4 regions of the Mameliella sp. AT18 genome follow, and region 2 is predicted to be linked to each of the others. Evidence: riboswitches for the same ligand, from Rfam matches in the RefSeq annotation. Region 2 holds a riboswitch; each other region holds the start of a gene.
What was found. A riboswitch is a leader RNA that binds a small molecule or an ion and turns the genes downstream of it on or off. The one in region 2 is predicted to bind thiamine pyrophosphate.

Region 1 (7,779 bases), on a different contig from region 2:
ATCGAGCACGAGGTCGGCCTCACCGACCAATGCAGGCGCATTGGCGGGGGTCAGCCGTTGTGGCAGGGCCTCGACGGTGATGCCGGGGTTGATCGCGCGGCAGCGTTCGGCCGCCACCTGCGCCTTGGGACGGTCGCAATCGGCCTCGGTGAACAGGGTCTGCCGGTGCAGGTTGGAGAGGCTGACGACGTCGCCGTCGACGATGGTGATCCGTCCAACACCGGCCCCGGCCAGCAGCGGCAGGACGGGCGCGCCCAGCCCTCCGGCGCCGATGACAAGCACCCGGGCCGCACCAAAGCGTCGTTGGCCGACATCACCGACCTCTGGCAGGATGGTCTGGCGGGCGTAGCGGCTCATCGCGTGGCCCCGATCCACTGCCGCACCCGCGCTTCGGGATCGGCGTTCAACGTGATGTCGGTGACGGCAGAGACAATGTCCGCCCCTGCCTCGAACACGCCACTTGCGCGCTCGACCGACATGCCGCCGATGGCGACAAGCGGCGTCGCCCCGATTCGGGCCTTCCAGTCGGTGACGCGGGGCAGGCCCTGCTGATGCCACTTCATCTTTTTCAGGATCGTGGGATAGACAGGGCCAAGCGCCACGTAGTCCGGGGCCATGCCTATCACGCGCTCCAACTCGTCATCGTCATGTGTCGAAACACCCAGTTTCAGCCCGGCCTTCCGGATCGCCGCCAGGTCCGCGTTGTCCAGATCCTCCTGCCCCAGGTGCACCCAGTCACAGCCCAGCGCGATGGCCTCTTGCCAGTGGTCGTTGACGACCAGCACCGCGCCATGTTTGCGGCAGAGATCGCGCGAGACCTCGATCTGCGCGCGAACGGCGTCTCGCGGCTGGTCCTTGATACGCAGTTGCACCAACCGGACCCCCAGCGGCAGCATCCGCCGCAGCCAGTCGGAATGGTCGAAGATCGGGTAAAAACGGTCGAGGGTCATGCCAGAAAGGCCTTTCCGATCACCGGGGTCGAGGCTTCGGCCATGTCGCGGGCGTCGATCGGATCGGCGCCGTAGGCGAGGCGGCCCGCCTCGACCGCGCCCATCATCGCGCGCGCCATGAGCACGGGATCGCCCGCCCGTGCGACGGCGGTGTTCAGCAGCACCGCGTCAAAACCCAGTTCCATCGCCTGCGCGGCGTGACTGGGCAGGCCGATGCCTGCATCGACCACCAGCGGCACATCGGGAAATTCCGCGCGCATGGCGCGTAGCGCGTAGGGATTGTTCAGCCCGCGCCCTGAACCGATCGGCGCGCCCCAGGGCATCAGCACCTCGCAGCCCGCCGTCAACAGGCGTTCGGCGACGATCAGATCCTCGGTGGTGTAGGGAAAGACCTGGAAACCGTCCCCGGTGAGGATCCTCGCCGCCTCGACAAGCTGGAACACGTCGGGTTGCAGGCTGTCCGTGTGGCCAATCAGTTCCAGCTTGATCCAGCGCGTGCCAAAGACTTCGCGCGCCATATGCGCGGTGGTGACCGCCTCCTTGACCGTGTGGCAGCCCGCCGTGTTGGGCAGGACCAGCACGCCCAGATCCTCGATCATCTTCCAGAAGGTGTCACCCGCACCCCCGGCGCCCTCGCGGCGCAGCGAAACCGTCGCCACCGCCGCGCCGCTGGCCCGGAAGGCCTCTTCCAGGATGGTAGGACTGGGGTATTGCGCGGTGCCCAGCATCAGCGGGTTGGGCAATTCGGTGCCGTAAAAGCGTTTCATCGTCATCCCCCCTGCATCGGTGCGAGGATTTCGACCCGGTCGCCCTCTTGCAGTTTGCAGGCCGGGCGCTGTGCCGCGGGCACGAATGTTTCGTTCACCGCCGTCGCCACCCGCCCGGCAAGGGCGCGTTCTTTCAGCAGGTCGGCAAGTGTCCCGGCGACGACTTCGCAAGACTCGCCGTTAATCACGATCTTCATCGACAAACTCCGAATGGGTGTTGTGCAGGGCAAGATCGGCCACCCCGCGCGCCAACGCGGGCGCAAGCAGGTAGCCGTGACGATAAAGGCCATTGGCAAAGATCCTGCCGCCGAGCCGCCGGATCCGGGGCAGGTTGTCCGGAAAGGCCGGGCGCAAATCGACGCCGGTTTCGAGCACCTCGGCCTCGCCGAAGGCGGGGTTCAGCGCGTAGGCCGCGCTGAGCAGTTCCAGCATCGAGCGGACCGTGATCCGGCGCCGGTCCTCGCTCTCGATCATCGTGGCGCCCAGCATGTAGACGCCATCGCCGCGCGGCACGATATACAGCGGGATGCGCGGATGCAGCAGACGGATCGGGCGCGTGAGCGTCACCTCGGGGCAGCGGATCACCAGCATCTCGCCCCTGACGCCACGCAGGTCGGGCAGAGCGTCGCGCGCGGCGAGGCCCCGGCAATCAATCACGTTGTCCAGCGCCGCCGGCGCCTTGTCCTGAACGAACCTGACCTTCTGCCCTTTCAGGCTGGTGTAAAGATCACTCAACGCCCGGCGCGGATCCAGATGCGCCTCGCCTTCAAAGAATAGCCCCTGCGCAACGCCGGGCAGGTCCGGTTCCAGTTCCGCGAAGTCGGTCCCGACCTCTCGGAACCCTTCGGTGCGTCGGGCAAAGCGGCGCAGGTCGGGCAAGTCACGCCGCCCCGCCACGACCAGCGTGCCGCGTTGCTGGACAGTGGTGCGTTGTTGCCACCAGACAATCGCCTGTTGGCCCAGCCTCAGCACTGGCTCTTCGGCGTTTTCATATTCGCACCAGGGCGCCAACATGCCCCCCGCCCACCAGGAACAGTGGTGCGGACCGGGCGGCCCGGCAGGATCAAAGACCTGCACATCGGCACCGCGCGCGGCCAGTTCGCTGGCAACGGAAAGCCCCGCCACACCGGCGCCGATGACCGAGAACACCGGCATCATTCCCAGACCGCGTGAAAATGGTGCAGTGAGCCATGCCCGGAGCCGACCTGCAGCCCGTCCGCTGCCGCAATCGCCTGTTGCACGAAGCTGTGCGCCGTTTCGGTCGCCAGTTCGAGCGGCAGCCCAAGCGCAAGCCCGGCGGCAATGGCCGACGAAAGCGTGCAGCCGGTGCCGTAGGTGTTGCGCGTCCTGTGGCGGGGTTCGGTGGATGTCGTCAGCATCGATCGCGTCCCCATGCCGCAGAGCGCCATGCCCTGTTCTCTCATGTCCTCGCGCGTGCGCGCCACCGGGCCGTCCAGCAGCGCCGCCGCCTCGGGCAGGCCAGGGGTGAGGGCGGTGGCGTGCGGCATCAAGTTCTGCCGCAATGCGCCCACCGCATCGGGCGCCAACTGGGCATCGCCCGGATGTCCAGATCCGACAGCACCGCCTCGATCTGCGCCTCGATCACGTCGAGCGGTATTGAATGAACCGCGGTGACGGCACGGGTGTTCTGGGCGGTGACCGCGGTGATGACACTGGCGCCGTAGACGCCAAGCGCCGACATGGACTTGAGATCGGCCTGTATGCCCGCGCCTCCGCCACTGTCGGATCCGGCGATGGTCAATGCGATATGCGCCAACGGCTGCTCCTTCAGACAAAAGGGCACCGCGCATGGAAAACGTCTGTGGACTGTAGACCGTTCCCTACGCCGGTATTGCCCGGATCAGGTTCGATGGGTTAGCGCGTTCACGCCTCTCAGCCTCTTGGAGGCACCCCAACGGTTGGACTTTGGGTAACAACCCCGCCACGCCAAGTCAAACACGGGAAGAGTCCGGCGTGCCCTGTTCGCGTCTGACGAAAACGCGGGGTGTTATCTGCCTGTTTCGTCGAGGGCCGTGGTGGGCTACCACTCCATGACCTTGACGAGGATGTTCCATGACGGAAATAGGCCACGGCACTGCTGCGACCGGGTCCGGAACCATGAGCACTGCGCTGTTTCGCTGGCCACCGGAGGCCCGTTTGCATGTGCATGGGCAGCAGGTCGGAGAGGGCGAGGGTTCGGACAGGGCCGGGGCGCAGGATCTTGTTGCCCTGCGCGCAGCCATCCGCACCGGGCGCGCGTTTTCTGTCGGACCAGGCGGGGTCAGCCGCCTTTCCAAAGAACGCGCGGGGTATTTCCACAGCCGCTCTGGCGGAACGACCGGAGCGGCGAAGACCATCCGGCGTAGCCATGCCTCCTGGATTGCCAGTTTCGAGGTCAACCGCAACCACCTGAGCCTTGGCAGCGAGGATCGCTACGCCGTCCTGGGGGTCCCGGCCCATTCCCTTGCGCTCTATGCCCTGGTCGAAGGGGCGCATCTTGGCGCCGACCTGCATTCCTTCGCTGGTCTGAGGCCGCGCCAACAGGCGCAGGGCGTGAAGGCGGCACAGGCGACAATCCTCTACGCCACGCCAACCCAGTTGCGCCTTCTGTGCGAAACAGGGGCCGTGCTGCCGAGCCTGCGCCAAGTGCTTTGTGGTGGCGGGCGGCTGACGCCCGAATTGCGGCTTCGGATCGCCGCATTGTGTCCCAAGGCAGTCCTGCGTGAGTTCTATGGCGCCGCCGAGACCAGTTTCATCGCTTGGGGCGATGGCAGTGGCCCGGAGGGCAGCGTTGGCCGCGCCTACCCGGGTGTCGAGATAAGGATCGACGCCAAGGAGGGGGCCATAGGCGAGATCTGGGTGCGCAGCCCTTACCTTTTTGATGGCTATGCCGAAGGTGACAGTGCAGAAACACGCGAAAGGGATGGTTTCGTCACGGTCGGTGAATTGGGGCAGCTCGACAAGGAGGGCCACCTGACCGTTGCCGGGCGCCGCAACCGGATGGTCACCATCGCCGACCAGAACGTCTTTCCCGAGGATATCGAGGCCTTTCTGCTAAGCGATCCGGCGGTGACACAATGTGCAGTGGTTCCCCGGTCTGACCCACGCCGCGGCACGCATCTTGTCGCGGTCATCGACGGGCCGGTAGAGGCAGGGCTTTGCGATGCGCTGTTGGCCCGGTGTCGTGCGGTCTTCGGTCCACTCGCCGCACCCCGTCGTGTGCAGGCGATTGCCGATTTCCCTCTGACGCTTTCCGGCAAGCCTGACCTTGCGAGGATCGCCCAGGCGCTGGAGCGTCAGGCATGAGCGGTGTCCGTATCGTCTCTGCCCTGCGCACTCCGGTGGCGCCGCGCGGCGGGGCGCTGTCAGGGCTTCAGCTCCACGAACTGGGCGCGCCGGTGTTGCGCCGGGTGATCGAGGCGGCGGGGCTGGAGGCATGTCAGGTCGATGAAGTGATCTTGGGCAACGCGCTCGGGGCCGGGGGTAACCCGGCCCGCATGGTGGCGCTGGCCGCGGGCCTGCCGGACCAGGTGGCGGGGCTGACGCTGGACCGGCAATGTTGCGGCGGGCTTGACGCGCTGGTGATTGGCGCCGCGCTGATCGCCTCGGGGCAGGCGGAGGTCGTGGCGGCGGGCGGCGTGGAATCCTATTCCAGACGGCCCCTGCGCCTGCGGACCGACCCGGAGGGCGGTCCGCCTATGGCCTATGACCGTCCTCCCTTCACGCCCTGGCCAGAGCGCGATCCGGAGATGGACGATGCCGCCGAGGCGCTGTCTGCCGAACTGGGCATTTCCCGCGCGGCGCAGGATGCCTGGGCTATCGACAGCCACCGCAAGGCCTTGGCCGCCGACATGACGCCTGAGGTCGTCCCTCTTGGCGGGTTGCACACGGATGCCTTCACACGCGCCCTGACGCCCCGGTTGGCCGCCCGTGCTCCGCGCCTGTGCGGAACGATCACAGCCGCCAATGCCGCCGTGGCGGCGGATGGCGCGGCATTCTGCCTGCTGGTGTCCGAGAGGGTCGCCGCCGAGTTACCCGATACCGGGTTTGCCTATCGCGGGGGCGTGACGCTGGGCGGGCGCGTGGACCGTCCCGGCCTTGCCCCGGTTGCGGCGATCCGCAAGGTTCTGGAGCGGGCAGACATGGACGCCGGGGCGCTCTCGGTTGCCGAAGTGATGGAGGCCTACGCCGTGCAGGCCATCGCCTGCGTCAATGGCGCCGGGCTGGACCCGAGCAACGTGAACCCCGGCGGTGGCGGGCTGGCGCGCGGGCATCCGGTGGGGGCCTCGGGCGCGATCAATGCGGTGCGGCTTTTCCATGAACTCCGGCAGCGGGGCGGCACCGGGCTGGCCACAATCGCGGCAGCGGGCGGCCTGGGCACGGCGGTCCTGATGTCGGTCAGCTGAAACCGCGCAGCGTCGCAAAGACAGACAGCGCGTCACGCTCTGTCCGCACGCCGTTTACCGGCGCCTCCGGGTCCGCGCGTCCCAGCGCCATGCCGCAAACGACCATCTCCTCCTCGCCCAGGCCAAGCTGGGCATGGGCGATATCCGCATGATTGGCCAAGGCCCCGATGCCGCAAGTGGCATAGCCCAGGTCAGAGGCCGCGATCATCAGTGCCATCATGGACATGCCAAGGTCCATGAAACAGCCCTTGCCCATGTCCGGACGGATGGTCACGACAATCCCGACAGGGGCGGAAAAGAAGCGGTAGTTTTCGTTGAACTGCGCCTTGCGCGCGGCGATGTCCCGCCGTCCGATCCCCAGCGCGGAATAGAGCGCATAACCCGCCGCCCGTTGTTTCGCCTTGAGGTCTGGCGGCATCGGTTGCGGAAAGTAGGAATATTCGGCCACCGGCGGGCGACCGCTTTCCGCGGCCGCCACCAGCGCCTGCGAGAGATCCGCAAGCGGTCCGCCGGTCAGTGCATGAAACCGGCCTGGCTGCAGGTTGGCCCCGCTGGGGGCGGTCCGGGCGACGGTCAGGATGCGCTCGACATCCTGACGCGGCACCGGGTCGGGCAGGAAGCCCCGGACCGAGCGCCGCCCCGACAGCAGGTGCTGCCCCCCTGCGCCTGTCATCCGCGAGACAGCACGCTCGACGGGCGCGACTTGGCCAGACCGGCGGTGATCAACCCGGCCAGGATTGCCTTGATGACGTCACCCGGAATGAAGGCGGTGACCAGCAGCGCCGATTGCGGGATCGACTTGTCGAGCATCACGGACATGCCGACCACACCGAATGCGTACAGGACGAAGACACCGCCCACGATCGACGCCACGGCGGCGACCGCCGCAAGACTGGCGCGCCAACGCTCGACGATCAGGCCGGTAACGAAGGCGGCCACGGGAAAGCCGATCAGAAAGCCGACCGAGGGCGTCGCAAAGGCGCCGAGGCCCCCGCGTCCACCGGCCAGCAGCGGCAGACCAAGCGCCACCAGTGCCAGTAACAGCAGGACCGCCAGCGCGCCGCGGCGGGCCCCCAACACGGTGCCGCAAAGCATCACGCCCATGCTTTGGGCTGTGATCGGCACGCCGAAGGCCAGCGTGAATTTCGGGACCATGCCCAATGCAGCGATCAGCGCGGCAAAAAGGGCGATCAGGGCAAGATTGCGTTCCATTTGGTTTCCTTAGTCCGTGGGTTGCGTGGTTTCGAGGCCGCCGCGGGCGCGCAGCGCCTCGGCGACATGTTCGGCATCATCCAGCGCCGTTGCCGCCAACGGCATGACGATCTGCCATCCGGTGCGCCGGGCCGAGCGGGCGCGCCAGGCTTCGGCCAGCAGCCCTCCCTTGCGCGCGATCGACGGGGTAAAGCGCACGACCAGCGCCACCGAGAGTTCCAGCGCACGGGTCGACAGGCCAAGACGCCGGAACGGGCTCAGCAGCAATGCCGCGACCGCCACCATGTCGCTGAGCCGCGTCGTCATCGTGACGAAATTCGCCAGAGCCAGGGCCGAAAGCAGGCGCAGGGCCACCGCCATTCCTGCCTCGATCTGGCCGGTCACACCGTGCCAGACCGCGATGAGCAACAGGAAGGGAAGCAGGATTTTCAGCGCACGCGCCGC
Region 2 (7,779 bases):
GATTGTTCTGCGCATCCGTCAGCGGGGTAGAGCTACAGGCAAATCGGGAAAAACAGCGATAGAAATGATCCTCGCCCGATACGGTCACTACATTGCCCGATTCCAGCGCGATGCTGATGCCGTTGGTCCCCGCCAGCCGTTCGTTCCAGATTCCGCCTACTGTCAGCCCGTGCCGCTGAAATTCGGTTTCGGCGCCCTCGGGGGCGTAACATTCCAGCACCACGCCTTCCGCGTCCGAGACCAGCAAGCAATAGCGGCTTTTGCTGGGCAGCAGGGTTGAAGGATCCAGTTCGGCAGCCGCACCGCCGATCAGATCCTGAAAGCGTTCGCGCCGGGGCGATAGTTCGGTTTCCTGTAGGCGCAGGATCGGCGCGCGGGTGCCGACCGCCAGCCGGTGTTTCTGAGTCGAGCGTGCCCTGGACCGCGCAAGCAACTCGCGCAGTGCGGTTTTTTGTTGCAAGGCAACCATTTCGTTTCCTCCCTTTGGCGTGAAGTGAACCACGGCCAACCTTTTGATTATCGCGTGGTTTCCCCTTTTTGTCCAAGTTGAGCGCAAGTCGCAGATCGCGCCTGTTGCAGTCGCTGAAAATCGGCATCCGCATGATAGCTTGATCGCGTCAGCGGAGAAGCCGAGACAAGCGCGAACCCCTTGCCCAGGGCGGCTGTCTTGTAGGCTGTGAATTCCTCGGGCGTGATGTAGCTGGCCACGGGGTGATGTTTCGGCGTCGGTTGCAGGTATTGCCCGATGGTCAGAAAATCGACGCCTGCCGCGCGCAGGTCGTCCATCACTTGATGCACGGACTGGCGATCCTCGCCCAGGCCGACCATCAGCCCCGATTTGGTGAAGATGGACGGGTCGCGCTGCCGGACACGGTCCAACAGGCGCAGCGAATGATAGTAGCGCGCACCAGGGCGGATTTGCGGATAAAGCCCCGGCACGGTTTCAAGGTTGTGATTGAAGACATCCGGGCGCGCATCGACCATAGCGTCCACCATGGCGGGGTCGCAACCCAGGAAATCCGGTGTCAGAAGCTCGATGGTGGTGTTGGGGTTGGACCGGCGGATGGCACGGATCGTGTGCACGAAGTGCTCTGCACCACCGTCGGCAAGGTCGTCGCGGTCGACAGAAGTGATCACGACGTGCCGGAGCCCCAAGCGTGCCACGGCTTTGGCCACCCGTCCAGGTTCGAACGGGTCCAGAGCCTCTGGCCGACCGGTGGCCACATTGCAGAAGGAGCAGCCCCGCGTGCAGGTGTCGCCCATGATCATCATGGTCGCGTGACCCTGGTCCCAGCATTCGCCCAGATTGGGACAACTGGCCTCTTCGCACACGGTGGTCAGCTTTTCGTCACGGACGAGAGCCATTGTTCGGGCGAATCCTGCGCCCGAAGGGGCCCGGACGCGAATCCAGCCCGGTTTGACCGGTCCCGACACGGATTTGCGATGCGCCTTTTCAGGGTGTCGCAGGGTCGGTGTCTGTCGTGGTGTCATTCGGCAAGCGCGTCCAAGGCCGCCAGCGCCCGGCCTCCGTAAACGACCGAAGGACCGCCCCCCATCTCGATTGCGACCGAGATCGCCTCGATCACCTCGTCGCGGGTTGCGCCGTGTTTCAGCGCGGCCCGCAGGTGAAACACGATACAATCTTCGCACCGGATCGCGATGGAAATCGAGAACGCCATCAGTTCCTTGACTTTGCTTGACAATGCCGCGTCGCCCGACACGGCGCTGACCAGCTGGCTGTAGGGTTTCATCGGCGCGGGGGCCGCCTTGAACAGTGCGCCCACGCGTTTGTCGATTTCCGCGCTCTCGGCGCGGTAGTTCTTAGTCATCGTGTTCCTCCCGTCAGGCCCGTGTGATAGAGATGCGTTTGCCTCAGGCGGCGCAGGCATCGTGGACCGTTGACGGCACTATGCGTGCTGTGTGCACCGCGATGTATCGGAGATCGGGTATTCGGACCTGTCAGGCCGGTAACTGTCTCATTTGGCGGCAAGTGAGACAGTGCCTGTGTCATGAAGACAAATCAGGATTGTTTGTTTGACAGGCAGCCCCTTGCTGGTGTGGAGTGCCGTGACGTCAGGGGAGTCCCGCCAAGGGGACTGAGAGGCTGACAGGGGGAAACCCCGGTGAAGCGACCCTTTGAACCTGACCCAGTTGATGCTGGCGTAGGAAGACCGAAGGGCAATTTCCCCACTTGCACACCGGGGCGGTCCTTTCGGGCCGCGGTGGCCCTTTTGCGGGCTACGGGCCGCTTTCTGCCTCACGTTTCGCTTGGGTCTTTTCGAGCGCACTTGAGGAGACGCAAATGAACGCCAAGACCCCACAGATCACCACCGGGCCGCTGCCCGCTTCGACCAAAATCCACGTGCCCGGACAGGTGCACGATATCCGCGTGCCGATGCGCTGCATCGCCATGTCGAACGAACCCCCAGTGACGGTCTATGACAGTTCCGGCCCTTACACCGATCCCGCTGTCAGCATCGATATCGCCAAGGGCTTGGCCGCTGTGCGCAGCCAATGGCAGATCGCACGCGGCGATTTGCAGGAATACGAAGGGCGCCACGTCACCTCTGCCGACAACGGGTTTGCCGAAGGTGCGCGCCTGACCCCGGCCTTTCCGATAGCCCGCAAACCGCTGCGGGCGACGGACGACAAGGCGGTCACCCAGTTGGCCTATGCCCGCGCCGGGGTCGTCACCCCGGAAATGGAATTCGTCGCCATCCGCGAAAACGAAGGCCGCATGGAAGCCTATCGCCGCGATGGCGAAGATTTTGGCGCCGCGATCCCCGATCTTGTCACCCCCGAATTCGTCCGTGACGAAATCACCGCTGGCCGCGCCATCATCCCCGCCAACATCAACCACCGCGAGTTGGAGCCGGTTATCATCGGCCGGAACTTCAAGGTGAAGATCAACGCCAACATCGGCAACTCGGCCGTCACCTCCAGCATGGAGGAAGAGGTCGAAAAGATGGTCTGGGCCATCCGTTGGGGAGCGGATACGGTGATGGATCTGTCCACCGGGCGCAACATCCACAACATCCGCGACTGGATCCTGCGCAACGCACCCGTTCCGATCGGCACCGTGCCGCTGTATCAGGCGCTGGAAAAGGTGGGCGGCATCGCCGAGGACCTGACCTGGGAAATCTTCCGCGACACGCTGATCGAACAGGCCGAACAGGGGGTGGATTACTTCACTATCCACGCAGGCGTGCGGCTGCACATGATCCCGATGACCGCGAAACGCGTGACCGGCATCGTATCGCGCGGCGGGTCTATCATGGCCAAGTGGTGTCTGCACCTTCACCGCGAATCCTTCCTGTATGAGCATTTCGAGGAAATCTGCGACATCTGCCGCCGCTATGACGTGTCTTTCAGTCTGGGCGATGGGCTGCGCCCCGGGTCCATCGCGGACGCCAACGATCAGGCGCAGTTCGCGGAACTGGAAACTCTGGGGGAGCTGACGAAAATCGCGTGGGCCAAGGACTGCCAGGTGATGATCGAAGGCCCGGGCCACGTGCCGATGCACAAAATCAAGGCCAACATGGACAAGCAGCTGGAGCATTGCCACGAGGCACCCTTCTATACGCTTGGGCCGCTCACCACGGATATCGCACCGGGCTATGACCATATCACCAGCGCCATCGGTGCCGCGATGATCGGGTGGTTCGGCACGGCGATGCTGTGCTACGTGACACCGAAGGAACACTTGGGCCTGCCGGACCGCGACGACGTGAAAACCGGCGTGATCACCTACAAGCTGGCTGCCCACGCTGCCGACCTGGCCAAGGGGCACCCCGGCGCGCAGATCCGCGACGACGCCCTGTCCCGCGCCCGGTTCGAATTCCGCTGGGAAGACCAGTTCAACCTGGGCCTTGATCCCGACACGGCGCGCGAAATGCACGACGAAACCATGCCAAAAGAGGCGCACAAGGTGGCGCATTTCTGTTCGATGTGCGGGCCGAAATTCTGTTCCATGCGCATTTCCCACGACATCCGCGCAGAGGCGGAAAAGCAGCAGGGCATGGAAAAGATGGCCGCCAAGTTCCGCGAAGGTGGCGAATTGTACGTGCCTGCGCAGGAGTCGGCAGAATGATCTCTGTCCTTGGAATGGGGGTGGCGGGGCTTTGCGTCGCCACCTCTCTGGCTGAACGTGGTCTGCAGGTAGAGGTGATCACCCCCGAAGGGTCGCCTGATCCGGCCTCTTGGCTGGCAGGGGGGATGCTGGCGCCGTTCTGCGAAGGTGAAAGCGCACCGGATTTGGTGGTGAAAATGGGCCAGTCCGCCGGCGACTGGTGGGGGGCTCGGGTCGGGTCGCTGGTTCGCATGGGAACGCTGGTGGTGGCACCGTCGCGCGATGTCTCCGAACTGGATCGCTTCGCGCGGGCGACCGAAGCGCACGAATGGGTGAACCCTGCCGATCTGGAACCTGATCTGGAAACCCGGTTCGCCCGTGGTCTGTTCTTCGCAAAAGAGGCCCACATGGATCCGCGCGAAGCGATGCGCAGCCTACGTACGCGGCTAGAGGCGATGGGCGTCCGCTTTCACCACGGGCCATCCACGGGGCAGATCATCGACTGCACCGGCATGGCAGCCGCGGCCCAATTGCCGGACCTGCGCGCCGTGCGGGGTGAGATGCTGGCGCTTTATGCCCCCGACGTGCAACTGACCCGCACCGTGCGGCTGCTGCATCCACGCTTTCCGTGTTACATCGTTCCGCGCGGGGATGGGCACTATATGGTCGGCGCAACCATGGTGGAAAGCGCACGCAATGGTCCGGTCAGTGCCCGCGCGGTGATGGAACTGTTGTCCACTGCTTACACCGTCCATCCCGCCTTTGCAGAGGCGGAAGTGACCGAAACCGGCTCGGGCCTGCGCCCGTCGTTTCCCGACAACATCCCCGCCATCCGCTTTCTCGGCGACAAAATTTTCATGAACGGCATGTACCGCCACGGGTTCCTGACCGCCCCGGCCCTGGCCGAGGAACTGGCCGCCTCCCTGACACAGGAGATCGCCCATGCAGGTTGACCTGAACGGCGTGCGGATCGATACCACGGCTGCATCCCTTGCCGCGCTGATCGATGAACGCGGATTTGACCCCGCCAGTATCGCGACGGCGGTGAACGGTGACTTCGTACCCCGTCCGCTGCGCGAAGGAACGAAGCTGGCCGACGGTGACAAGATCGAAGTCCTGTCACCCATGCAGGGGGGCTGAGATGTTCTACGGAGTTGACCTGACCTCGCGGCTGATGCTGGGGACGGCGCAGTATCCATCACCCGCCGTTCTGCGTGACGCCATTACTGCCTCCGGGACCGAGGTGATTACCGTTTCCCTGCGCCGCGAAGGGGCGGACGGCGCGGCGTTTCGGCAGATCCTGTCTGACAGCGGTTGCCGGATACTGCCCAACACGGCCGGTTGCCACACCGCCCGCGAAGCGGTCACGACAGCCCATATGGCGCGTGAATTGTTCGGAACGCACTGGATCAAACTGGAAGTGATCGGTCATGCCGACACCTTGCAGCCTGATCCTTTCGCGCTGGTCGAGGCCACCCGTACCCTGTGCGCTGACGGGTTCGAGGTTTTCCCCTATACCACCGACGACCTGATCGTCGGGGAAAAACTGCTAGAGGCGGGTTGCCAGGTGCTTATGCCCTGGGGTGCGCCGATCGGATCGGGGCAGGGGCTACGCAATATCGAGGGGCTGCGCACGATGCGGGCGCATTTTACGGGTGTCCCACTGGTAGTGGATGCCGGGATCGGCGCACCCAGCCAGGCAGCGCAGGCGATGGAAATGGGATTTGATGCGGTTCTGCTGAACACCGCTGTCGCCCGCGCGCTGGATCCGGTCGGAATGGCGCGGGCCTTCGGGCAGGCAGTGCAGGCCGGGCAGGCGGCGTGTCAGGCCGGGCTGATGCCCAGGCGCGACATGGCCCAACCCTCGACCCCGGTCTTCGGCATGGCGGAGCTGGCATGATGCTGGACCCGTTCTATCTGATTGCCGGTACGGCCGACCTGCTGGAACGTCTGGTGCTCTTGGGGGTACGGACCGTGCAATTGCGGGCCAAAGGCTTGTCCCCTGATAGATTGCGCGGTGAAATATTGCGGGCTCAGGCGTGTTGCCGCGCCTATGGGGCGCAGTTGATTCTGAACGATTACTGGGAACTGGCGCTGATGCTGGGTGTTGATTTCGTTCACCTGGGCCAAGAGGACATGGATACTGCCGACTTCGCCGCGTTGCGCCATGCCGGAATTCGGTTCGGTCTGTCCTCCCATGACGAGGCCGAATTGGACCGCGCCCTGGCCCTGAACCCGGATTATGTCGCGCTTGGCCCGGTGTATCCGACCCTTCTGAAAAAGATGAAATGGGGGCCGCAGGGTTTGGACCGGGTGCAGGACTGGAAAGCACGGGTCGGCAAGGTGCCGCTGGTCGCGATTGGCGGGCTGACTCCCGAACGCCTGCCCGGCGTCTTCGCGGCAGGGGCCGATAGCGCCGCAGTGGTAACGGACATCCAGATGGCCGCCGATCCCGAAGCCCGGTGCCGCGAATGGCTGGAAGCGACGCAGGAACCGGCGCTGTGACCCGTTATGAAAGTCAGCAATGCTTGCCCGAGGTCGGGGCGAAGGGGCAAGCCCTGTTTTCGCAAGCCGAGGCTCTGGTCGTCGGTGCAGGGGGGCTGGGGTCTGCTGTTCTGCCCGTTTTGGCCGGGGCCGGATGCGGGCGGATCGTCGTTATCGATCCCGACCGGGTAGAAGAGGGCAACCTGCACCGCCAGAAATTGTACCGCATGGTGGATATCGGCCACCCCAAGGCCGAGTGTGCAACCCGGGCCCTGACGGACCTGAACCCGGATTGTCGGGTGCAAGCTCACGTTGCGCGGTTGGACCCTGTTCTGGCGCGTCAACTGGTGCCGCAGGCCAGCGTGGTCGTGGATGCGGCAGACAGCTTCGCAGTGACCTATGCGTTGTCCGATGTCTGCCTTTCTGCAAGGGTGCCGCTGATCAGCGCGTCGGTTCTGGGGCGTACGGGCTATGTGGGCGGGTTCTGTGGCGGGGCGCCCGGCTATCGGGCGGTTTTCCCTGATCTGCCGCTTCAGGTGCAGACCTGTGCCACGGCGGGAGTCATGGGGCCTGTCGTGGCGATGCTGGGCACGATGCAGGCGCAGATGGTCCTGTCGGTGCTGCTGAGCCACGAACCCAACCCACTGGGGCAGATCATGTCCGTCGATATGGCTGGTTGGCGGGTGTCCTCGTTCCGGTTTGACGGTGCGTCGGACCCCTAGCGGGCTATTCCGGGCGTTATCGCGCGATCTCAAATAACCGAAAACGATCTGGTGATAGATCTCCGCCTTTCACCCGCGCCGGAGCGGATCGCCCTTTATCTGTCGGCTGGTGCTGAAATCCGATGGCACGGTTTGCCTGTCGCAAGAGGGGTCAGAGACCCTTGTGCTACGGGATCTGTCCATGGAGGGCGCGCAGGTCTCGGCGCGTTTGGGCAAAACGAATGCGCAGGTCGAAGCGCGGGTGCGTCTTGCAGAGCGGGACACCGGGCTCTTGATCTCTGTCCTGACCGGGGGTGTCGCGCGCGAATTTCTCCTCCCCGATGCCCTTTCAGGCAGCGCCGCGCTTGTCGATGCCAGCGACAGCGTGGTGGCGCCCATGACCGGCGTGATCGTCGCGCTGGATGTCGCGGTGGGCGACACGGTCGCCGAAGGCGCCCGGCTGGGTGTGATGGAAGCCATGAAGATGGAAACCGCCCTGGTCGCCCCGCGCATCGGAACCGTGGC
Region 3 (7,779 bases), on a different contig from region 2:
GTTGGGATCAGTCGTCGATCTTGGTGCGGACGATGTTCAGGTCCTGGTCCAGGTACAGTTCGAACCGCTGCCCGTCCTTCAGCGCGTAGACCTCGATCATCCCGTCTTCCCGGTCGATGCCGCGGACCTCGTAACCCTGTTCGGTCAGAAGGGCGGTGATCTCGGCTTTGCGGGCCTTGTCCATCTGGCCGTACTCGCCGCTGGAGGCAAAGGCGGGCAGGGCGATCAGGGCGGAAAGGGCGGCGGCGATCATGGTGCGGGTCATGTTGTATCTCCTGTGTTGCGGCCTGCGGTGGTGCAGGGCGTGACAGGAAGATGTGCCGGTCGAGGCGGGAAAGATATTGGTCCAAAGCGGGGGAAGGGGCAGGCTGCGACTTTGGTTTAGGATTGATTTGAAAGGGTTTTCCTGAAGAGGCGAGCTGCCGTCACCGTCACGACGCAAAACGGCCCCGCAGGGCGGGGCCGGTGATCCGGATCTGGCGGCGGCTCAGCGCGGTGCGCGCATCGCCATGACGAACAGGCCGGCGATCACGGCAGAGGCCGCGACATTGTAGTTGGCCATCGACAGGCCGAACAATTCCCAGGGGATCTGGTCGCAGGGCACCATCGGTGCGTTCATGATCGCCTCCATCGCCTCTTCGGGCGACAGGCCTTGCAGCGAAGGGGCGCTGCAGCTTTTCAGACCTTCCCACCACTGCCGTTCGACCCCGCTGTGAAAGAGGCCGATGGCGGAGCTGGACAGCGCCGAAAGCGCCGCCAGGGCCAGCAGGATCCGGTTCGGCAGCGCAAGGGCGATGCCGCCGATGATCAGCGCGCCGACGTGGCCATAGCGTTGCCAGTAGCAAAGCTGGCAGGGCAACAGCCCCTGAACGTACTGGAAATAGAGCGCGCCGAGCAGCAGCCCGGCGGAACCAAGTACACCAAGCAAGGTCAGGACAGTGCGGTTCATGGCATCCTCAAGTATTCGATCTTTGCCTACAGGTGGCGCAGGCGTACGGGGCGCGCAAGCGTAAACGGGGCGATGTCGCGGACGTGATCAGAGCCCGAGCCAGGTCTTGATCAGGCTCGCCAGTGTTGCCCCGGCCAGGACAAGTGTCGATATCCAGGCGGTGCCGATGATGGTTCCGATCACGACCAGCACCCCGTCCCGTTGCAGCAATCCCATGGCGATCACGACCACGGCAATGCCCGGAACGGTGTTCGTGCCGGGCAACGGCACAAGGATCGAGGCGCTGAACGCCACCAGCGCGATCCCGATGATCCGATCCAGCGGCGGACGGGTCAGTGCGCCCAGCCTCGGACGGCTGACCGCCTCGATCCGGCGCAGCCAGGGGCCGGCGCGGCGCGCCAGGGACTCCAGCCCGCTGGTCGTGACGGTGCGCTTTCCAAGCTTGCCGGGCAGCCAGGGAACCTGCCGACCGAAAAGGATTTGAACCGACACGAACATGAGCGGCAGGGCAACCACCTGTGGAATTCCGTAGAGAAACGGAATGCAGCAGGGCAGGGCGAGGATCAGCAGAAACAACCCGAAGGCCCGTTCGTGGAGTTGCCCGAGCACCCAGTCGAGCGAAACGCTATCGCCCTGCGCCTCTGCCGCCAGGGCATCAAGCCGGTCCGAAATCGCCTGGTCCGTTTCTTGTGGGGCTGTCATCCAGGGCTCTCCTTGAGTTGCAGACCTCAAAATTTTCTCTCCGCTAGCAGGTCGCGTTCCAGTAGGCTAGCGTCCGACCGTCGCATCCCTCTGGGGAGGCCGCGAAAGCGCCCTGGAATGATCAAAAGGGCATCCAACGCCGCTTGCCCCCATTCTTGCCCATGTGTATATGGCCCTACGGGCCCAAGTGGCGGAATGGTAGACGCAGGGGATTCAAAATCCCCCGCCTTCGGGCGTGCCGGTTCGAGTCCGGCCTTGGGTACCAATGATTTGGCGGATGCGCAGGCCCGGCGCATCGGGACGGGTCACACCGGAGTGGGATTGCGTGCTTTCGCCGCCTTTGTCCCCGTTCTTACCCACACCCCAAGACAGGGCCATTTGGTTCTGGTGAAACATCAGGCAGCTGCCCCCTTGTGTTGCGGGCGCGAAGCGGGACCTCGGGTCCCGCTCCTTTGATCCTGACGCTCAAGGAACACTGACCGGGGGGCCGCTCTGGTACGCCGGGGCGCCCTGCGCGGCTGGCGGCTGGGCCCAGTCCTCCATGTGATAGGCGCTGTCCCAGAACCGCCATTCGTGCCAGCAGGCCCTGCGAAAGGCCCGTTCCATGCGTGTCTTCGTCGGGCCATCCGCCTCGGCCCCCAGCCTGTCAGTCAGGGCCAGCATGCGCGAGACGCTCTCGTCGAAGGCTTCGCCGGAATAGGTGTCGATCCAGGCCGCGTAGGGATTTGACGGCTGGCTGTGCTTGGCAATGTCCCGGCCGACCTCGCGGTAGATCCAGAAACAGGGCAGGAGCGCCGCGACCGCCTCTGGAAAGTCGCCCAGCGCGGCGGAACGCAGCAGGAAGGACAGGTAGTGGTCGCAGGCCGCAGAGGGCTGAATGGCGGCGAAAGCGCTGTCGGAAACCCCGAACAGGCCCATGTAATGCGCGTGAAGTTCGCGCTCGACGTGGATTGCCCCGGTAGCCGAACCCGCCAGCTGCGCCAGCACATCGGCCGAGGGGGCCTTGGCCGCGGCCAGTGACAGGGCGCGGGCGAAGCCTTCGAGATAATGCGCATCCTGCACGATGTATCCCTGGAACACGTCACGGCGCAGGGTGCCCGATGCCATGTCGCGGTTGAAGGGCATGTCGTAGATCTGCTGCCACAGATCCGCGGTCTGCTTGGCCAAATCCTGTGTGAAGGTCATCTGTCTGTCCCCGTGATGAAATGAAAGTGATGGACCGGGCCGTGCCCCGTCCCGACCGACAACCGGTCTGCCGCCGCTATGGCGGCGCTGATGTAACGCTTGGCCCGATCGGCGGCCTCGGTGATCGCCAGCCCGGACCCGAGGGCGGTGGCCAGCGCCGACGAGAAGGTGCAACCCGTGCCATGCGTGTTGCGCGTCGCCGTGCGGGGGCCGTCGAACCAGGCCTCGACATCGGGCGAGAGCAGGAGATCGGGGCTGCGGTCTCCGGAGAGGTGCCCGCCTTTCAGCAGAACAGCGCTCGGCCCCAACGCCAGCAATGCCCGGGCCTGCCGGATCATCTCTTCCGTGGTTGCGGCCTCGGCACAGCCGAGAAGGTCCGCCGCCTCCGGCAGGTTCGGGGTGATAACGCTGGCAAAGGGCAACATGTCCCGCAAGGCCGCCACGGCCGGTGCCCGCAACAGCCTGTCGCCGCCCTTGGCGACCATCACGGGGTCCAGCACGACGGGGCATGCAAGACCCGCGATGCCCTTTGTCACGGTTTCGATGATGGCCGCGTCACCCAGCATGCCGATCTTGATCGCGTCGATGGCGATGTCGTCGCGGATTGCGGCGATCTGGGCGGCAATCATGTCGGTGTCGCACAGGCTGACCGCCGTCACGCCACGGGTGTTCTGGGCGGTCAGCGCGGTCAGGACGCTCATTGCGTAGCCGCCATTTGCCGAGATCGCCTTGATGTCGGCCTGGATGCCGGCACCGCCGGAACAATCGGAACCGGCGATGGAAAGGATGTTCGGGATCATGCCGTCCTCCATGCGTGGATCAGGGTCCGGGTCGCGGCGGTCATGTCCGCCGCCCGTGAAATCGCCGAGACGACGGCCAGCCCGGCGCCACCGGCGGCCTTTACCGGCGCGGCGTCGCGGGCCGTCACGCCGCCAATGGCGAGGCAGGGCAGCGAGGAGCGCCCGGCGATCACGGCGAAACCGTCCAACCCGATGGGTGCGGCGTGATCTGGCTTGGACCCGGTCGCGTAGATCGGTCCGACGCCGAGGTAGTCGACACCGGCGGGAACCGCGTCCAGTTGCGCTGCCGTCTCGATCGACAGGCCAAGGACCATGTCCGGACCGATCTTCCGGCGGATGCGGGCGGGATCTCCGTCACCCTGGCCGACGTGCAGACCCGCCGCGCCGATGGCGATGGCCAGGTCGACCCGATCGTTCACGATCAGCTTGGTCCCGAAGGGGGACAGCGCGGTCATCAGCGCCCGCGCGAGCCGGGCCAGATCCGCGTCCGGTGTCACCTTGTCACGCAGTTGAACCCATTCGGCGCCTCCCTGTGCGGCGGCAACCGCCTGGACGATGACCGGTGCGGGTGCGGTGGCATCCGTGATGAAACAGAGCGGCGGGATCATGCCAGCGTGATCCGGGCGCCGCGCGCCAGGTCCTCCGGCGTCATCGTGTACAGCGCATCAATGAAGGCCACCTGGAATGTCCCCGGTCCCCGGACGCCTTCGGCGGCCTGTTCGCCGGCAAGACCGAAAAAGGCCAGCGCGGCAACGGTCGCCTCAAAGGGATCCTGCCCGACGGTGAAGGCGCCGACGATGCCGGTCAGGGAACAGCCCAGGGCTGTCACCCGGGGCATCAGGGCGTGGCCATTGGCGACCTCAGCATTGCGCGTGCCATCGGTGACGAAATCCACGGGGCCGGTCACGGCGACCACGCCGCCCGTCCGCCGTGCCAGGGCGCTTGCAGCCTCCTGCGCCTGGGAAACCGCGTCGGCGGTGTCGGCGCCCTTGCCGCTTGCGTCGGCGCCGGCCAGCGCCATGATCTCTGACGCATTGCCCCGGATCACGGTCGGGGCGAGGTCCAATAGCCGTGCGCCGATGTCCCGGCGATAACCCGTGGCGCCGACCGCCACCGGATCGAGTATCCAGGGCGTTCCCTGCGCCTGAGCGGCCCCGGCGCTCTCCAGCATGGCGTCGGCCCAGGCCGGTGAGAGCGTCCCGATATTGATCGTCAATGCCTGCGCCAGGCCTGTGAATTCGGCTGCTTCCTCGCGCGCGTGGACCATCGCGGGCGAAGCCCCCGCCGCGAGCATGACGTTGGCCATGATGTTCATGGCGACGTAATTCGTGATGTTCTGAACAAGTGGCGCCGTCCGGCGCATGTGATCCAGGTGCTGTCCCGTATCGTCCATCGTGATCTCCTTTCGCCCGGCGGCATGAGAGATCACGAGACGTCGACCGGAATCCGGTCTGCCCTGTGCGCCTCCCTCCGCCGGCATTATCCGGTTCAGGTTCGAAGGGTACGTCTCAGCCCGGTTTCCCGAGCGCCCCTGTCGCTAACGGCGCGAAGGTCGCATCAGACGGCGCCAGCGTCAATCAGCTTCGCCGGTTTCGCATCGCGAAATCCGGACGTTTGGGTCGCGGGATGGCGGGAATTGGCCTGTCGAAGGGGGCAATCCTTGCAAGACCCTGTTTATACTGGCCTTTTGCATCCCCTTGTGTATAGGCTGGATGCAGAACACTTCCAGAAGGCCGGGTATGCCTGATCGCGACGACCTGAATGCCAAGTCGATATACGATGATCTGTTGCACCGGGCGCAGGGGGTGATCCGCACCAGGGATTTCGACGGATACCAGGGGGTCTTCGACCTTCCGTTTCGGCTTGTGAACCTCGATGCGGCGCATGTCTTTTCCACGCCGGACGATCTGCGGATGATCTTCGAGACCATCCAGCACCGGATCTTCTGCCTCAATCTCAGCTCTTACTTCGCGGTCTGCCTCGACGCGCAGCGCATCGACGAGACGACGATTGTCGCCACCCATGAAACCCGGATGATCACCGAGAACCTCTTGGTCGGCGATCCGGTGCCCTCGGTGGCCGTCCTGAAACATGTCCGGGGGCAATGGTTGCTGACGGAGGTCTGGAACTTTCGCCCGGACCGCTTCGGGACCAGTTTCCTGCGGGTCGAGCAAGAGACGCGGCCAGCGGCGCAATGGATCGCGATGCAGGCCCGCGTCTATGGCGCGCTCGGCGGTCGGACAGGCGTTTTGGCAGTTCGCTGACTGCCCGTGTGGCGCCGCGGATCGGTGCCGGTCGGGAGCCCGCTGCAGCGGCCGATGGCTGGGACGGCAGCGATCCGATCCGTGGAGACTGACCGGGAACAGGAGCTCGGGGAAGGAGCCTGGCGGACGCTGGCAGTCGATCCGCAGGATCCGCGCCAATGCAATCGTCACCCGCAGACGGCCCCGGCAAGCACCTGACCGGGACAGCTGTCGGGATTTCCAGATGCCCGCAAGGAGGCCTTTATGGCTGGCCAGGTCATACCCGACTACCACGAGATCACGCGCGTCCTGACGGACCGTTCCATGCGTCAGGCGCTGTACGACGAGGGGGGGCGTCGTCATGAATGACGTCCTGCTGACGCTGCATGGCGGGGACCATCACAAGCGGCGGGTGCTGGAGTTTTCGGTGCTCCGCAGGGACGACTTCTCGGTCTACGAGACAGAGATATTCCTGCCCGCCCTGGCACAGGTCATCGGGCCGCTTTCGGCGAGCGGCGGGATGGACCTGATCGACTTCGGCTATCGCGTCACGATGAACCTGACTGCAGATTTCGCGGGCCTCGACCGGCCCGAGAAATCGCCCGAGGAAACCGGGCAGTTGCTGAAACTGGTCAAGAACTTCTCGGAATGCGCGACGCTGACCCATGTGACCCTAGACAAGGAAGCCGTACGGGCCGCGCCCTGTCCGAAGGCGTGCCGATCCGGGGCCTGACCTTTGGCTATGGCATGCACATGTGCCTTGGGCGCGATCTTGACGGCGGACTGCCGGCGGGGCCGGACACCGATCCGGACAGGCACCAGTACGGGATCGTGACGCGGTTGGTCCAGACGCTGCTGGACCGCGACGTGCGCCCCGACCCGGACCGTTCGGCGGTGCAGGACACCAACACCTCCCGCATGAACTTTTCGTCCTATCCCGTTCTCCTGACACCCGAACCCGAGGCATGAGCATGAAATCCGAAATCGTGACCGGGGCCGCCGCGGGCCTCGGGGCAGGCGTGGCCGCAAAATTCGATGCCGAGGGCTATCGCGCCGGGGTTCATCGACGGTGGCATGTCCGCCCCGTTCTATGACGATCCCAAGGTCCGCGCCGCGCGCGAAGGCGCCGTGCCGAACGGCGATCTGGGCAAGATCGAGGACATCGCCGAGGCGGTCTGGTTCCTGGCCTCGCCGCAGCCCCGCTACGTCAATGCGCATCAGCTGGTGGTGGACGGCGGCGTCTGCCACAGCCTTCTGCGCTCGCTGCCGCGGGAATAACGGCAATGCGCGTGGTCATCCTGAAAGGCGGCATCCTGGCTGCGGCTGGCATGGAGACGGAGCTTGTCGGTTCTCCGGCAGAGTTGGTCTCTGCGCTGGACCGCGCCCCGGCGGACCTTGTCGGGGTGCAGGCGCTGCGGTTCCGGATGCTGGGCAACGAGAAATACGCGCCCTACCGGGCCGAATGGGCCTATGAGACTGATCCGGAACTGGTGCGCGCGCTGGACGCTCATGCCGGGGCCGGGCGCGGCATCGTCTCGCTGCACACGGGCTGTATCTGTTTCGACGGCTGGCAAGGCTGGCTCGACCTGCTGGCAGGCGGATGGGTCTGGGGTCGGCGCTACCACGCGCCGGGGCTGGAAACCGTCGACGTGACCCCGGTGCAAGACCATCCCGTGACAGCGGACATCGCGCCATTCGCCGTCACTGACGAACACTACGGGGACCTGGCCCTTCACCCCGAGGCGATCATCCTCGCCCAGGGTCGCATGGGCGAGGGCGTGGATCACCCCGTCGGCTGGGCCCGCGACGGCGGGGACAGCGGCATCGTTCCGGTCTGAGGGCAATTCGCCTGCGCCACCGATCCCCCGAAATTCGACGCAAACCCATCTAACGAGTTGTA
Region 4 (7,779 bases), on a different contig from region 2:
TCAGCTCACGGTCAAGTGGCTGGGCAAGCCGGTCTTCATCCGTCACCGGACCGAGGACGAGATCGCCGAGGCGCAGCAACAGGAAGAGGCATTTGCCGCCGGCCAGAACGTGGTCGACACCAATGCGCGCAACGCCAACCTCGCCGATTCGGCGGCACCGGCCACCGATGCCAACCGCACCCTGCCCTCGCCCGAGGGTCAGCCCGCGCAGGCCTGGCTGGTTCAGATGGGTGTCTGCACCCACCTGGGCTGCGTGCCGCTGGGCAACGCCGGTGACTTTGGCGGCTGGTTCTGCCCCTGCCACGGGTCGCACTACGACCTCGCGGGCCGCATCCGCAAAGGTCCCGCCCCCGAAAACCTGCCTGTCCCGCCCGCCGAGTGGGTCGACGACAGCACCATCCTGCTGGGTTAAGGAGCACAAGACATGGCTGGAATCCCGCACGACCATTACGAGCCGAAGACCGGCGGCGAAAAGTGGCTGCATAGCCGCCTTCCGATCGTCGGCCTGCTCTATGACACGATCATGATCCCCACCCCCAAGAACCTGAACTGGATGTGGGTCTGGGGGATCATCCTGACGTTCTGCCTCGTTTTGCAGATTGCCACCGGGGTCGTCCTGGTGATGCACTACACGCCGCATGTCGACCTGGCCTTTGCCTCGATCGAACACATCATGCGCAACGTGAACGGCGGTCACTTCATCCGCTACCTGCACATGAACGGCGCCTCGCTGTTCTTTGTCGCCGTCTACGCGCACATCTTCCGCGGCCTCTACTACGGCTCGTACAAGGCCCCGCGCGAGGTGACCTGGATCATCGGCATGCTGATCTACCTCTGCATGATGGGCACAGCCTTCATGGGCTACGTTCTGCCCTGGGGTCAGATGTCCTTCTGGGGTGCGACGGTCATCACCGGCCTCTTCGGCGCCATTCCCTTCATCGGTGAGCCGATCCAGACCTGGTTGCTGGGCGGACCGGCGGTGGACAACGCTACGCTGAACCGCTTCTTCTCGCTGCACTACCTGCTGCCGATGGTCATCGCCGCCCTGGTTGCGCTGCACATCTGGGCCTTCCACACCACCGGCAACAACAACCCGACGGGTGTCGAGGTGCGTCGCGGGTCCAAGGCCGAAGCCGAGAAGGACACCGTTCCGTTCTGGCCCTACTACGTGATCAAAGACCTGCTGGCGCTGGCCGTGATCCTGGCGATCTTCTTCGCCATCGTCGGCTTCATGCCGAACTACCTGGGCCACCCGGACAACTACATCGAGGCGAACCCGCTGGCGACGCCCGCGCACATCGTCCCGGAATGGTACTTCCTGCCCTTCTACGCGATCCTGCGTGCCTTCACTTCGGACGTCTGGCTGGTGCAGCTGGCTTCCTTCGTGACCGGCGGCATCATCGACGCCAAGTTCTTTGGCGTGCTGGCGATGTTCGGCGCGATCATCGTGATGGCGCTGGCGCCCTGGCTGGACACCTCGTCGGTGCGTTCGGGCCGTTACCGCCCGATGTTCAAGTGGTGGTTCTGGCTGCTGGTCATCGACTTCTTCGCGCTGATGTGGCTGGGTGCCATGCCTGCCGAAGAACCCTACGCCAGCTTCTCGCTGATCGCCTCGGCCTACTGGTTCGCCTACTTCCTGGTGATCCTGCCGCTGCTGGGTGTCATCGAAAAGCCGCTGGCCCAGCCCGACACCATCGAGGCCGATTTCGACGCGCACTACCCGCCGAAGGATGAGGCCAAGGGCGCAGGCGCTGCGACCCCGGCGGAATAAGACAAGAAGGACCGTAAGAGATGTTCAAGAAACTCACCCTCGCGGCCCTCGTGGCCTTCGGTCTGGCCGGTGGCGCTCATGCCGCCGGCGGCGAGGCCCATGTCGAGGACTTCAAGTTCTCGTTCGAGGGGCCTTTCGGCACCTGGGACCAGAACCAGCTGCAGCGCGGCCTGAAGGTCTACACCGAGATCTGCTCGGCCTGCCACGGCCTGCAGTACGTCCCGCTGCGTGACCTCGAAAAGCTGGGCTACAGCGAAGAGCAGGTCATCGCATACGCCGCCAACTTCGAGGTCTTCGACCCCGAGCTTGACGACTTCCGCACGGCCAAGCCGACCGACCATTTCCCGGCCAACACTGCGGCCGGGGCACCGGACCTGTCGCTGATGGCCAAGGCGCGCGCAGGGTTCCACGGCCCCTACGGCCTGGGCATCAACCAGATGTTCAAGGGCATGGGCGGCGCGGAATACATCGCCTCGCTCCTGACCGGCTACACCGGCGAGGAAAAGACCGAGGCAGGCGCGACTCTCTATGAGAACCACGCTTTCCCGGGCGGCTGGATCTCGATGGCGCCGCCGCTCTACGGCGAAGACACCGAGTTCGACGATGGTCACAGCAACTCGCTGCACCACATCTCGGCCGACGTGGCGGCCTTCCTGATGTGGACCGCGGAACCCAAGATGATGCAGCGCCAGCAGGCGGGCTTTGTCGGGGTGTTCTTCCTGGTGGTGCTCTCGGTGCTGCTTTATCTCGTGAACAAGCGCCTCTGGGCCCCGATCAAGCGCAAGCCGACCGCCTGATCCGGCCAAGCAGAATAGACAAAGCCCCGCCGATCCGGCGGGGCTTTTCCTTTTGGTCTCGGCGGGTGCGGTGGCCGGGCCTACCCTGCCACGCCGACATAGTCGCGGAAGGCCCGCGGGGGATCGGCAAAGAAGGCATCCGCCGCCACGGGCGCCTGCGCCTTGCCCTCGGCCACCAGAACGACCTCATGGGCAAACCCCTCTGCGTCGCGTGGATCGTGTGTCACCATGACCACCAACGCCGCCAGGCTGTCTGCAACCTCGCGCACAAGGTCCAGCATCTCGCGTTTCAGGGCTGGACCCAGGGCGGCAAAGGGTTCGTCCAGCAGGATCATCGGACGCGCCATCAAGAGAACCCTGGCCAGGGCTGCGCGCCCCTGCTGGCCGCCGGACAGGGTGCCCGGCTTGCGCCCGGCCATGCCGTCCAGCCCCACGCGCCGCAATGCGCCCTCGATACGCGCCCGCGCCTCCGCATCCGGGCGGCGCCCGTCGGGATGCAGGGCAAGGCCCAGGTTCCGCTCCAGCGTCAGGTGCGGGAACAGGTTGCTGTCCTGGAACAGGATCGACACGGGCCGCGCCTGCGGCGGCACATGAGTCAGGTCGCGCCCCTGCCAGGTGACACGACCGCCCGCGACCTCCCTGAAACCGGCGATGGCGTCCAGCAAGGTGGATTTCCCGGCGCCGGACGGCCCGACAAGCGCCACCCGGCGTCCCGGCACCAGCGCCAGGTCCGCGCGCAGCGTCCCGCTGTCCATCGCCACTTGCAGGTCTTCAAGCTTCAGCACCCAGGCGTCCTCCTCTGTCGAACAGCCAGAACAACCCCAGGCTGGTACACAACAACAGCAGCGCCGCACCGGCCGCCGCCTCCATCTGGTAGGATCCCATCAGGCGATAGACCTGCAACGGCAGGGTCGCCCGGTCCGGATCCGCAAACAATGCGATCACGCCCAGATCTCCCATCGCCAGTGCAGCCGTCAACCCGGCGGCAAAGCCCATCGGGCGCCGCAAGCGGGGCAGCCAGACCAGCCGCAGCCAGGCCAGTGGTGTCATCCGCAGGCTGGCCCGCAGCCTCCCATAGTCGCGCGTGACCGCCTCGGCCTCGGGCCGCAGGATGCGCAGGGCAAAGGGCAGCGCCATCAGCGCGTTGACCAACCCCGTGACCGGCAACGCCATGTCGAAGGGATTGACGAAGTTGCGCAGGATAAGGAACAGCCCCGTCCCCAGAACCAGCGGCGAAATCGCGATGGCGGGCAGGGCCAGCAACTCGCCTCGCCGCGTGGCCAGCGGCAAGGCCCAGGCCATGCAAAGCACCGTGGACCCCAACGCAACGATCAGGGAATGCGCCGCTGCCCGCAGCGTGTCCGGCGTGATCAGCAGAAGGCCCGGTAGACCGCGCAGGACGACCGCCGCCAGTGGCACCAGCAGGAACAGCGCCGCCGCGACGATCCACATGCCATCCCAACCACGCGCCAGGCCACCCTGCCCATCCCAGCGCGGCAGGATGCGATCACGCCCGGCACCAAATCCGGCCTGCCCCGCGACGCGCAGCGCCACCAGACCAGCCGCCAGCGCCAGCACCAGCTGCATCACCGCCAGGGCCGCCGCGCGGCCAAGATCGAAATCGAACCGCATCGCCTGGTAGATCGCCAGTTCCACCGTCGTCGCCCGTGGCCCGCCACCCAGCGTCAGCGCCACCGCAAAGCTCGTGAGGCAGATCACGAAAATCACCGTAAACGCCCCCGGCAGCACCCGCAGGATCAGCGGTGCGTCAATCACGCACCATTGCGCCCGCGGCGACAGGCCAAGGGAGGCCGACAGCCGGAAATGCTCGGCCGGGACCGCCGCCCAGGCGGAAAACAGCATCCTGACCGCCAGCGGCAGGTTGAAAAAGACATGCGCCAGCACGACCCCGTGCAACCCGTAGATGTCGAGGTTCGGGCCGCCCAGCGCCCCCAACAGCCTGTTCACCAGCCCCGCCTGGCCAAAAACGGCGATCAACCCCATGACCGCCACGATCACCGGCAGGATGAAGGGCGCCCCCAACAGCGTCACCAAGACCCCGCGCCCGGCGAAGCGGCGGCGCGCCAGGGCCTTGGCCACGGGCACAGCCAGGACAACGCTGAACGTGGCCGACAGGAAGGCCTGCCAGAGCGTGAACCGCAATGCCTGCCAATCCCCCGGGCCGAAGGTGCCAAAGCCCCCGGCCCGGGCCAGAACAACGCCCACCGGCCCCAGCGTCAGGACCGCCAGGGCCAGGGCCGCCGCTATTGCGAGAGCGCGCGGCGCCATGCCTCGATCGCCTCGCCACGCAGGGCCGCCGCCTCATCCTCGGAATAGAAAAGCACGTTCTCCGGCAGGTCGAGCTTCTGGAAGCCATCCGGCCACTTGTTGCTGTCCAGCGCCGCCGGGATCGACCAGTTGCCCGTGGCGATCATGCCCTGAAAGTCCTCGCTCAAGATGAACTCCATGAAGGCGCCGGCCAGTTCGGGTTGGTCGCTGGTGGCCAGCCGGGCGGCCAGTTCGACCATGAAATAATGCCCCTCGGGGAAGATCGCGGCCTTCTTCGTCTCATCTTCTTCGGCGATGATGTGATAGGCGGGCGAGGTCGTGTAGCTCAGCACCATGTCCGCCTCGCCATCGGTGAAGAGGCCGTAGGATTCGGACCAGCCCTTGGTCACGGTGACGATCTTGGGCGCCAGTTTCTCCCAGGCGGCCTGCGCCTCGTCGCCGTAGACCGATTGCACCCAAAGCACCAGCGCCAGCCCCGAGATCGAGGTGCGCGGGTCCTGGATCACCAGCCGCAGGTCGTCTGGCGCCTCCAGCAGCGCGTCGAAACTGGCAGGCGGCGCATCCACGCGGGTGCTGTCATAGACAAAGGCAGTGTGCCCGTAGTTGAACGGCAGGAACACCTCGTCCGTCCAGTCGATCGGCAGTGTCAGCGGCGACAGGTCCACGCCGTGTTCTGCGAACAAGCCCGAGTCCCGGGCCTTCTTCGTCACGTCGGTGTTCAGGCCGATCACGACGTCGGCCTCGGTCCGGTCGCCTTCCAGCAGGATACGGGGCAAGAGGTCGCCGGGCTTGAATTGCAGATCGCAGTCGCAGCGCGCCTCGAACAGCTCTTCGATCCTTGGCCCCGGCCCCCATTCGGAAACGAAGTAGTCGGGCGCATAGACCGTCAGGACAGGCGTTTCGGCCAAGGCAAGGCCGGCGCTCAGACATCCCGCGGCAACAGTGAAGGCAAGTGACTTCATAGAGTCCTCCAATATTGCGGCGCAAGGGCAAGATTGGAGTCCCGTCATCGGGCCCATACCTTCCCTCCGCCGGTGTTAACCGGTTCAGGTTCAACGGGTTGATCCGTGGCACGGAAATCTCAGACGGCTCATGCGCCGCCACCCCGAGGTAGGCCGGACCCTAGTCGCGACGTCACGGAACATCAAGAAAAACCGTGATATTTTCCGTGTATTATGGTAAGGAATGCGTATCCCGAAAATTCAGGAGAAAGGAGGCGCCCTTGGGGAAACGCGTTTGATCATTCTGTGTCTCGAGCTGGGGGTTATCTGGCTCATCTATCTTATTTTCGGCTGGATCGCGGCCTTTGAAATGCCGCTCTGGCTCTCCACCTTCATCGTGATTGCCGTGGACCGGGCGACGGACGCCGTGGGCGATTTGGCCCAGAGGCGGCGCGACAGCCTCGAATAGTCTTGGCATTGTGCCCCGGCTTGCGTATCCCGCGCGGAAACGAAGGGGACGCAGCCATGAGCCTGAACACATTCGGACATCTCTTCCGTGTGACCACCTGGGGCGAAAGCCACGGGCCGGCTCTGGGGGCCACGGTCGATGGCTGCCCGCCGGGGATCGAGATCGACGAGGCGCAGCTGCAGCACTGGCTGGACAGGCGCAAACCGGGGCAGAGCAAGTTCACGACACAACGCCGCGAACCGGATGCCGTGCGCATCCTGTCCGGCGTCTTCGAGGGCCGGACCACCGGAACCTCGGTTCAGCTGATGATCGAGAACACCGACCAGCGGTCCAAGGATTATTCCGAGATCGCGCAGAAGTTCCGCCCCGGCCACGCCGACATCACCTATTTCCAGAAATACGGGCTGCGCGACTATCGCGGCGGCGGGCGCTCTTCTGCGCGGGAAACTGCGGCCCGCGTGGCCGCCGGCGGGCTCGCGCGCGCGGCGCTGACGGCGCTGGTGCCGGGGACCGAGATCCGCGGCTACATGGTGCAGATGGGCAGCCACGGCGTCGACCGGGCGCGTTTCGACGATGCCCAGATCGATGCCAACCCCTTCTGGTGCCCGGACCCCCAGGCCGCCGAGACCTGGGCCGACTACCTGGATGGGCTGCGCAAGTCGGGCGAGAGCGTGGGCGCGGTGATCGAGGTCGTCGCCCGCAATGCGCCTGCCGGCCTGGGCGCCCCCGTCTATGGCAAGCTCGACACTGACCTTGCGGCCGCGATGATGTCGATCAACGCGGTCAAGGGCGTCGAGATCGGCGAGGGCATGGCCTCGGCGGCGCTGACCGGCAGCCAGAATGCCGACGAGATCTTCATGGGTGAGAACGGCCCGGTCTACAGCTCCAACCACGCCGGCGGCATCCTGGGCGGCATTTCGACCGGACAGGAAATCGTCGTGCGTTTCGCGGTCAAGCCGACCTCGTCCATCCTGACCCCGCGCAAGACCATCACCCTGAGCGGCGAAGAGACCGAGATCGTCACCAAGGGGCGGCACGATCCCTGCGTTGGCATCCGCGCCGTCCCGGTTGGAGAGGCGATGATGGCCTGCGTCCTGCTCGATCACCTGCTGCTGCATCGCGGCCAGGTGGGGGACGCGGGCGGACGCATCGGGGGCTAAGCCCCCTCAGAAATCCTTCCACAGGGCATCGTCACCAACGGCCTTCTTGTAGGCCGGTGCCGGCTCCGGCGCGGGTTGCTCGAAATTGTCGATCTCCTCGACCTCCACTTCGACGGGTGACGGCTCCAGGTCTTCAGCAGCCCAGCTGCCATGCACCAGGGTTTCCGTGTCCGGGATCATGTCACCATAGGCATCGTCCGCATCGTAGGGCGCGGGGTCTTGGTCCTGTTCCAGGACAGGCGCCTCCGGCTCGCCGCTGTCCACCGTGTATGGCTCATCTGCCGGCTCTTCCCAGGTGTTCGCGGCAACGGGCAGATCCCGGACAGAGAACCGCGCCAGGACATCGGACAGG

Region 1: another riboswitch for thiamine pyrophosphate. It lies ahead of thiD (bifunctional hydroxymethylpyrimidine kinase/phosphomethylpyrimidine kinase); the one in region 2 lies ahead of thiC (phosphomethylpyrimidine synthase ThiC).
Region 3: another riboswitch for thiamine pyrophosphate. It lies ahead of thiM (hydroxyethylthiazole kinase); the one in region 2 lies ahead of thiC (phosphomethylpyrimidine synthase ThiC).
Region 4: another riboswitch for thiamine pyrophosphate. It lies ahead of thiB (thiamine ABC transporter substrate binding subunit); the one in region 2 lies ahead of thiC (phosphomethylpyrimidine synthase ThiC).

What each region holds. Positions count from the first base shown of each region.
Region 1 covers NZ_JARAMO010000171.1:10,086-17,864, forward strand. The annotation lists gene PVW46_RS15165 (HesA/MoeB/ThiF family protein) at 1-357, opposite strand, end outside; gene PVW46_RS15170 (thiamine phosphate synthase) at 354-950, opposite strand; gene PVW46_RS15175 (thiazole synthase) at 947-1,717, opposite strand; gene thiS (sulfur carrier protein ThiS) at 1,720-1,914, opposite strand; gene PVW46_RS15185 (FAD-dependent oxidoreductase) at 1,898-2,872, opposite strand; partial or broken gene thiD (bifunctional hydroxymethylpyrimidine kinase/phosphomethylpyrimidine kinase) at 2,872-3,494, opposite strand; TPP riboswitch at 3,539-3,642, opposite strand; gene PVW46_RS15195 (AMP-binding protein) at 3,836-5,023, shown strand; gene PVW46_RS15200 (thiolase family protein) at 5,020-6,123, shown strand; gene PVW46_RS15205 (nitroreductase) at 6,116-6,796, opposite strand; gene PVW46_RS15210 (biotin transporter BioY) at 6,793-7,335, opposite strand; gene PVW46_RS15215 (energy-coupling factor transporter transmembrane component T family protein) at 7,345-7,779, opposite strand, start outside.
Region 2 covers NZ_JARAMO010000196.1:14,301-22,079, reverse strand. The annotation lists gene PVW46_RS17515 (sigma-54-dependent Fis family transcriptional regulator) at 1-502, opposite strand, end outside; gene lipA (lipoyl synthase) at 517-1,491, opposite strand; gene PVW46_RS17505 (carboxymuconolactone decarboxylase family protein) at 1,488-1,829, opposite strand; TPP riboswitch at 2,066-2,186, shown strand; gene thiC (phosphomethylpyrimidine synthase ThiC) at 2,303-4,090, shown strand; gene PVW46_RS17495 (FAD-dependent oxidoreductase) at 4,087-5,022, shown strand; gene thiS (sulfur carrier protein ThiS) at 5,012-5,209, shown strand; gene PVW46_RS17485 (thiazole synthase) at 5,211-5,969, shown strand; gene PVW46_RS17480 (thiamine phosphate synthase) at 5,972-6,574, shown strand; gene PVW46_RS17475 (HesA/MoeB/ThiF family protein) at 6,571-7,275, shown strand; gene PVW46_RS17470 (acyl-CoA carboxylase biotin carboxyl carrier protein subunit) at 7,385-7,779, shown strand, end outside.
Region 3 covers NZ_JARAMO010000020.1:21,743-29,521, forward strand. The annotation lists gene PVW46_RS02440 (PepSY domain-containing protein) at 8-265, opposite strand; gene PVW46_RS02445 (disulfide bond formation protein B) at 488-949, opposite strand; gene PVW46_RS02450 (exopolysaccharide biosynthesis protein) at 1,037-1,651, opposite strand; tRNA gene PVW46_RS02455 (tRNA-Leu) at 1,833-1,916, shown strand; gene tenA (thiaminase II) at 2,117-2,836, opposite strand; gene thiD (bifunctional hydroxymethylpyrimidine kinase/phosphomethylpyrimidine kinase) at 2,833-3,636, opposite strand; gene thiE (thiamine phosphate synthase) at 3,633-4,244, opposite strand; gene thiM (hydroxyethylthiazole kinase) at 4,241-5,029, opposite strand; TPP riboswitch at 5,085-5,179, opposite strand; gene PVW46_RS02480 (hypothetical protein) at 5,376-5,900, shown strand; gene PVW46_RS02485 (hypothetical protein) at 6,241-6,612, shown strand; gene PVW46_RS02490 (hypothetical protein) at 6,594-6,848, shown strand; gene PVW46_RS02495 (hypothetical protein) at 6,845-6,973, shown strand; gene PVW46_RS02500 (SDR family oxidoreductase) at 6,954-7,157, shown strand; gene PVW46_RS02505 (ThuA domain-containing protein) at 7,163-7,717, shown strand.
Region 4 covers NZ_JARAMO010000001.1:9,369-17,147, forward strand. The annotation lists gene petA (ubiquinol-cytochrome c reductase iron-sulfur subunit) at 1-412, shown strand, start outside; gene petB (cytochrome b) at 425-1,771, shown strand; gene PVW46_RS00085 (cytochrome c1) at 1,792-2,568, shown strand; gene PVW46_RS00090 (thiamine ABC transporter ATP-binding protein) at 2,649-3,353, opposite strand; gene PVW46_RS00095 (thiamine/thiamine pyrophosphate ABC transporter permease ThiP) at 3,340-4,857, opposite strand; gene thiB (thiamine ABC transporter substrate binding subunit) at 4,833-5,819, opposite strand; TPP riboswitch at 5,864-5,975, opposite strand; gene PVW46_RS00105 (hypothetical protein) at 6,094-6,267, shown strand; gene aroC (chorismate synthase) at 6,324-7,427, shown strand; partial or broken gene PVW46_RS00115 (methyl-accepting chemotaxis protein) at 7,434-7,779, opposite strand, start outside.